Kutzneria chonburiensis: one gene and its partner. The protein of the gene in region 1 interacts with the protein of each later gene in a pairwise test. Links are inferred from orthologs where the notes say so. Each region holds a gene or a part of one and is shown on either strand. Other genes may lie near its edges.

Region 1 (3,312 bases):
CTCCGCCAACAACTCTGGCATTGGCACGCCGAAGACTTCGGACGCCCACTGCGCCACCACGCCGCCGTTGCTCACCGAACCGCCGAGCACCCAGAGCCCGTCGGCCAGGGCGTAGCAGAAGACTCGGCCGCGCTCGTCGACGCCGGGCCGGTCGCGGACGACCCTGAGCGCACCGCTGGTGCCCAGCGACAGCGCCGCCATGCCCGGCCGCACAGCGCCGACACCCAGGTTGGCCAGCGGACCGTCACCACCGCCGGCGATCACCGGCAAGCCGCTCGGCAGACCGCCGATGCCGTTGGCCATGGCCAGCGCCTTGGTCGGCTCGACCAGGTGCGGCAGTTGGTCCGGGTGCACGCCGGCGATGGCCAGCGCCGGCTCGTGCCAGGCCAGCCGGCGCATATCGAGCATGCCGGTGCCGGAGGCGTTGGAGTGCTCGGTGACCAGCCGACCGGTGAACTTGGCCAGCACGTAGTCCTTGAGGCCGGCCCACTTCACCGCCCGGGTGCACAGTTCCGGCTCATGCTCGGCGAACCAGGCCAGCTTGGTCAGCGGGAACGACGGATGCACCGGGGCGCCGGTCGCCGCGTGCAGGTCGAGGGCCAGTTGCTCATCGGCCCGCAAACGTTTGGCGATGTCGGCGGCGCGGTGATCGGCCCAGCTCAGGGCCGGGGTGAGCGGCTCACAGTTGCCGTCGAGCGCCAGCAGCGTGTGCATGGCCGAGCTGAACGACAGGGCTTCTATCTCGCCGTCGACCCGCTCGACGCACTCGGTCAGGGCCTTGGTGGCCGCGGCCAGCACGGCCTGCGGATCCTGCACGGCTTCGCCGTGCTCACCCGTCTCCAGGGCATAGCCCTGCTCGGCGGTGGCCACCACCCGGCCGTCCAGCCGGGTGGCGACCACCTTCGTCGCCGTGGTGCCGAGGTCGACACCCAACACGACCCCGGTCATCGCTGCCTCAGCTGAACTCGGGCGCGAGCGTCTCGGCGATCTCGTAGGTGTTGAGCGCGGCGCCCTTGCGCAGGTTGTCGCCGCACACGAAGAAGTCCAGCGTGTTCGGGAAGTCCAGCGCCTGGCGCACCCGGCCGACGTAGGTCGGGTCCTCGCCGACCACGTCCGCCGGCGTCGGGAACCTCTTCTGCTCCGGCTCGTCCACCAGCACGATCGTCGGCTGCGCGGCGAACACCTTGTGCGCCTGCTCCACCGTCACCTCGCGCTCGAACGTGGCGTGCACGGCCAGCGAGTGCGTGGTGATGACCGGGACCCGCACGCAGGTCGCGGAGACCTTGAGGTCGGGGATGCCGAGGATCTTGCGGGACTCGTTGCGGACCTTGAGCTCCTCCGAGGTCCAGCCGTCGCCCTTGTAGGAACCGGCCCACGGCACCACGTTCAGCGCCAGCGGGGCCGGGAACGGCGAGCTCTCGAAGTCCAGGCCGGCGGCCAGCAGCGCCTCGCGGACATCGCCGGCCTTGACGCCGAGCTGCTTGCCGGCCACGACCGACAGCTCCTCGTACAGGCGGTCGATGCCGGGCGCGCCGGCGCCGGAAACCGCCTGGTAGGAGGCGACCACGAGCTCCTTGAGGCCGAACTCGCGGTGCAGCGCGCCCAGCGCCGCCATCATCGACAGCGTCGTGCAGTTGGGGTTGGCGATGATGCCGCGCGGACGCTCGGTCGCCTTGTGCGCGTTGACCTCCGGCACCACCAGCGGCACCTCGTCGTCCATACGGAACGCGCCGGAGTTGTCCACCGCGATCGCGCCGCGCTCGGCGGCGATCGGGGCCCACTCGGCCGAGATCTCGTCCGGCACGTCGAACATGGCGATGTCGACGCCGTCGAACACCTCGGGCGCGAGCGCCTGAACGGTGATCTCCTCGCCGCGCACGGTCAGCTTGCGGCCGGCCGAGCGGGCCGACGCGATCAGCCGGATCTCGCCCCACGGCACCGTCTCACGGGCGTTGATGATCTCGATCATCACGCTGCCCACGGCGCCGGTCGCTCCGACCAGGGCAAGAACAGGACTGCCAGAACTCCTGGTGGTGGTGCTCATCGACCGCTCCCCGCGTAGACGACGGCCTCTTCGTCGCCGCCGAGTTCGAACGCATCGTGCAGGGCACGGACCGCGTCATCCAACTGGGTATCCCGGCAGATGACCGAGATCCGGATCTCCGAGGTGGAGATGATCTCGATGTTGACGCCGGCCGTGGACAGCGCCTCGCAGAAGGTCGCCGTGACGCCGGGGTGCGAGCGCATGCCCGCGCCGATCAGCGACACCTTGCCAACGTGGTCGTCGTAGAGCACGCCGCTGTGGCCGATCTCCGGCTTGGCCTTCTCCAGCGCGGCCACCGCCCGCGGGCCGTCGGACTTGGGCAGCGTGAAGGTGATGTCGGTGCGGCCGGTGGCGACCTGGGAGACGTTCTGCACGACCATGTCGATGTCGACCTCGGCGTCGGCGACGACGCGGAAGATGCGGGCCGCGATGCCCGGGTGGTCCGGCACCGCCGTCACGGTGACCTTGGCCTCCGACCGGTCGTGCGCGACGCCGGTGATGATCGCCTGCTCCACGGGAAGGTCCTCCATCGACCCGGTCACCAGCGTGCCGGTCTTGTTGTTGAACGACGAACGGACCCGCAGCGGCACGTTGTACCGGCGGGCGTACTCGACCGAGCGCAGGTGCAGCACCTTGGCCCCGGCCGCGGCCATCTCCAGCATCTCCTCGTAGGTGATCTGGGGCAGGTGCTTGGCGTCGCGGACGATGCGCGGGTCGGCGCTGAACACGCCGTCCACGTCGGTGTAGATCTCGCAGACGTCGGCCTTGAGCGCCGCGGCCAGCGCGACGGCCGTGGTGTCCGTGCCGCCGCGACCGATCGTGGTGATCTCCTTGCTGTCCTGGCTGACGCCCTGGAAGCCGGCCACGATGCAGATCGCGCCGTCGGCCAGCGCGTCCTGGATCCGGCCCGGCGTGACGTCGATGATGCGGGCGTTGCCGTGCACCGCGGTGGTGATCACGCCGGCCTGCGAGCCGGTGTACGAGCGCGCCTCGAATCCCAAGGAGTGGATGGCCATCGCCACCAGCGACATGGAGATCCGCTCACCCGCGGTGAGCAGCATGTCCAGTTCGCGGGCCGGCGGCACCGGGGCCACCTGGGAGGCCAGGTCCAGCAGCTCGTCGGTGGAGTCGCCCATCGCCGAGACGGCCACGACCACGTCGTTGCCGGCGCGCTTGGTGGCGGCGATGCGCTCGGCGACGCGTTTGATCCGCTCGGCACTTTCCAGTGAGGAGCCGCCGTACTTCTGCACGACCAGTGCCACTGATCG
Region 2 (3,248 bases), 250 kb from region 1 along the record:
CACGGCGTGCACGTCTACTACGGGCCGTTCATGGGCGTGCCGACGCTGACGCCGATGGACCTGCCCAACAGCATCCTGCTGTCGTACGCCGCGGTGGCCGACCACGTGCCGACGCGGGAGGCGCTGATCCGGCGCAGCAACGAGGTGTTCGACCTGGTCCGCAACGGGCAGGTCAGCGTGCACATCGGCGGCCGCTACGCGCTCAGGGACGCCGCCAAGGCCCACGCCGACCTGGAATCCCGTGCCACCACGGGAAAACTGCTGCTAGTGCCGTAGGTACGACTCCACGGCGTCGGTGATGCTGGCCAGGGCGTCGAGCCGCGCGTACTCGGCGGCCAGCCGCTCGGCGTTGCCCCGATAGGTCGGGTCGGACAGCACGATCCGCACGGCCTGCTTGATGTCGTCCTCGGACGGCTTGTCCGTGGCCAGGTACAGCGCCGCGCCGGTGGCGGCGGCCCGGGTGTTGCTCTCCAGCTGGTCGGCCGACCGGCCGGTCAGCACCAGCGGCTTGGCCTGCCGCAAAGCCCGCTGCACGGTGTCGAAGGTGCCGTCGCTGATCACCACGTCGCCGTCGATCCGGGTCGACGGCAGCGCACCGACGAAACGCACGTGCGAGGGCGTGTCGCTGCGCCGGTAGCTCAGTTCCTCCACGGACAGCTGGAGAAACCGGTCGGCCGCGAGAATCGGCGCGTCCAGCACGAACGGCAGCGGATCGTGCGTGACACCGACCGACCGCATGGCCTCGACGAACTCCTCCTGCACGCCGCCGAGCGCATCCCGCACGTACTCGTAGGCGCGGCGGTTGCGCTCCCGTCCGGCGGCCGTGCGGTCCGGCGGCAGGCCGAGGCCGGCCGGCGCGGTGTCGATGCTGCTCAGCGAGAACGGCTCGGTGCCGACCAGGATCAGCGCCGACGGCTTCGGGCCGGGCGCGCCGTAGCTCAGCGGCAGCGTCCCCTGGAACGCCACGTCCCCGACCACCACCGTCGGCTCGCCCGATTCGGCCAGCAGCCGGCACAGCCGCCGGTGCTGGTCGACCAGGGCGCGGCCGGTCGGCGGCTCGAGCCCGGTGATCAGCTCGACCTCGTGGCCGCGCTGCACCAGCGCGTCGACGATGGTGCGCATGGCGCGCCGGTGCGAGGTGGTGGCCGTGACGACGACCCTGCCCATGACTGTGCCTCCCAGATGTGGCGCCCTACGAGAGGGAGACGTCCGGTCACGCGCCGTGGATCAATGGTCGACCGAACGGGCACGCAGACCGGCCCGGTTGTTCACATACGTGAGAACTCAGTCCTCGTCGTCCTCGTCGGCGAACGGGTCGGGCTCGACCGCCGGGTCCCAGGACAGGCCGGGCACGCCCCAGCCGTTGCGCTTGAGCATCTTCTTGGCCGCACGGGCGTTCCGGCCGACCAGCCGGTCCAGGTAGAGCAGGCCGTCGAGGTGGTCGGTCTCGTGCTGAAGGCAGCGGGCGAAGAAGCCGGTGCCCTCGACCTCGACCGGCTCGCCGTTGTCGTCGAAGCCGGTGACCTTGGCCCAGTCGGCCCGGCCGGTCGGGTACGTCTCGCCCGGCACCGACAGGCAGCCCTCGAAGTCGTCGTCCGGATCGGGCATGCCCTCCGGGCGGGCCGAGGTCTCCAGCGTCGGGTTGACCACGACACCCTTGTGCCGGTTGCCCTCGTCGTCCGGGCAGTCGTAGACGAACACCCGCCGGTCGACGCCGATCTGGTTGGCCGCGAGACCGACGCCGTTGGCCGCGGCCATCGTCTCGTACATGTCCGCGACCAGGGTGCGCAGCCCGTCGTCGAAGTCCGTGACCGGCCGTGTCGGGGTGCTCAGCACCGGGTCGCCAACCACACGGATCGGGTGAATCGCCATGTGCCGACCCTAGGGGCCGGCAGCGCAAGATCATTGTCAGGGGTGGTCGGTAGGCTTCGCTCCTTCGGGACGCGCCGGGGTACGCCGACGGCCCGAATCAAGATCACGTGATTGAATGGTCGCCTGGGAATCACACGGCTGTGATTCCTGCGACCGCAGGGATCCGCGACCGTGAGGGGCGAGGAGCCAGATGGACGCCGTGAAGGCCATCACGCAGGTGGACGAGCCTGCCGAGGGCCTGACCCGACGAGAGCACGCCATCCTGGCGTTCGAACGTCAATGGTGGAAGTACGCCGGGGCCAAGGAGCAGGCCATCCGCGAGCTGTTCGACATGTCCTCGACCCGTTACTACCAGGTGCTCAACGGTCTGATCGAGAAGCAGGAAGCCATGGCCGCCGACCCGATGCTGATCAAGCGGCTACGCCGGCTGCGCGCCGGTAGGCAGCGCGCCCGCGCGGCCCGCCGACTGGGGTTCGAGCCCCGATGAGCACGCCGGAGCCCACCGGCGGCCCTGCCCGCCCCGCCCGCATCGCCGGCATCGTCCTGCTGGCCGTCGCGGCCATCGCGCTCGTGATGGGCGTCATCAGCCTGCTCCCCTCCTCCGGTGGCGGCAACAACGCCGGCGGCACCAGCACCACGCCGCCCCCGGCCACCACGACCACGTCCGGCCCGGCCAAGCCGACCACCACCACGCCGGCCCCGACGACGACCACGTCCAAGCCGGCTGCCACCACGACCACCACTTCGGCGACCCAGCCGCCGGCCGGCGGTGGCGGCAACCCGCAGTCCGAGCCGGTGCGTGTGTACAACAACGGCACCATCCCGCACCTGGCCGAGCAGGCCGCCAACGACTTCCGCAGCGCCGGCTACACCGTTCCCACGGTCGGCAACTACTCGCAGGGCATCATCGGCACGTCCACCGTGTACTTCCGGCCGGGCACCGCCGAGGAGGCCGAGGCCAACGCCCTGGCGGCGGCCTTCCACATGCGGTCCATGCCCCGCTTCGACGGCATCCAGCAGGCCGACCCCGGCGTCATCGTCATCGTCACCAACGACTACAGCCCACCCAAAAAGGGCTGACCCCCAAGATCAAGGGACCGATCCTCGCGTTGAACGTCAGGAAGGGCCCCTTACTGACGTTCAACGTCAGTAAGGGGCCCTTCCTGACATCAAAGCTTGCGGGAGTCGGCGTAGGCGGCTAGCTGGGCCAGCTGGGCGGGGTCGAGGGAGGGGCGTACGGCGGTGCGGGCCTTGGCCAGGTGGGCGGCGGTGACCTCGGCGGCCGACAGCGACTCCCGCATGGCGGTCAGGGCCGCCTCCCGGACCAGGCCGGCGCAGTCGGCGGCGGAGTAGCCGTCGAGCTCGGCGGCCAGCGC

Evidence for each region.
Region 2: the proteins of M3Q35_RS35265 (region 1) and M3Q35_RS36510 interact in binary tests that used the Escherichia coli proteins (3 or more experiments, as listed by UniProt). The link is inferred for Kutzneria chonburiensis from one-to-one orthologs.

What each region holds. Positions count from the first base shown.
Region 1 is NZ_CP097263.1:7,637,663-7,640,974, reverse strand. What follows is about bases 1-2,999. They hold M3Q35_RS35265 (aspartate-semialdehyde dehydrogenase), read right to left. Parts: upstream 2,045-2,999; coding sequence 956-2,044; downstream 1-955. Other genes in these bases: M3Q35_RS35260 (aspartate kinase), read right to left, coding at 2,041-2,999; M3Q35_RS35270 (gluconokinase), read right to left, coding at 1-948. Outside these bases: more of M3Q35_RS35260, read right to left, coding at 3,000-3,306.
Region 2 is NZ_CP097263.1:7,886,936-7,890,183, forward strand. Bases 79-3,013 are described here. They hold M3Q35_RS36510 (peptide deformylase), read right to left. Parts: upstream 1,873-3,013; coding sequence 1,285-1,872; downstream 79-1,284. Other genes in these bases: M3Q35_RS36500 (quinone oxidoreductase family protein), read left to right, coding at 79-276; M3Q35_RS36505 (glycosyltransferase), read right to left, coding at 265-1,167; M3Q35_RS36515 (DUF3263 domain-containing protein), read left to right, coding at 2,063-2,359; M3Q35_RS36520 (LytR C-terminal domain-containing protein), read left to right, coding at 2,356-2,952. In the rest of the region: more of M3Q35_RS36500, read left to right, coding at 1-78. UniProt on the Escherichia coli protein: Removes the formyl group from the N-terminal Met of newly synthesized proteins. Requires at least a dipeptide for an efficient rate of reaction. N-terminal L-methionine is a prerequisite for activity but the enzyme has broad specificity at other positions.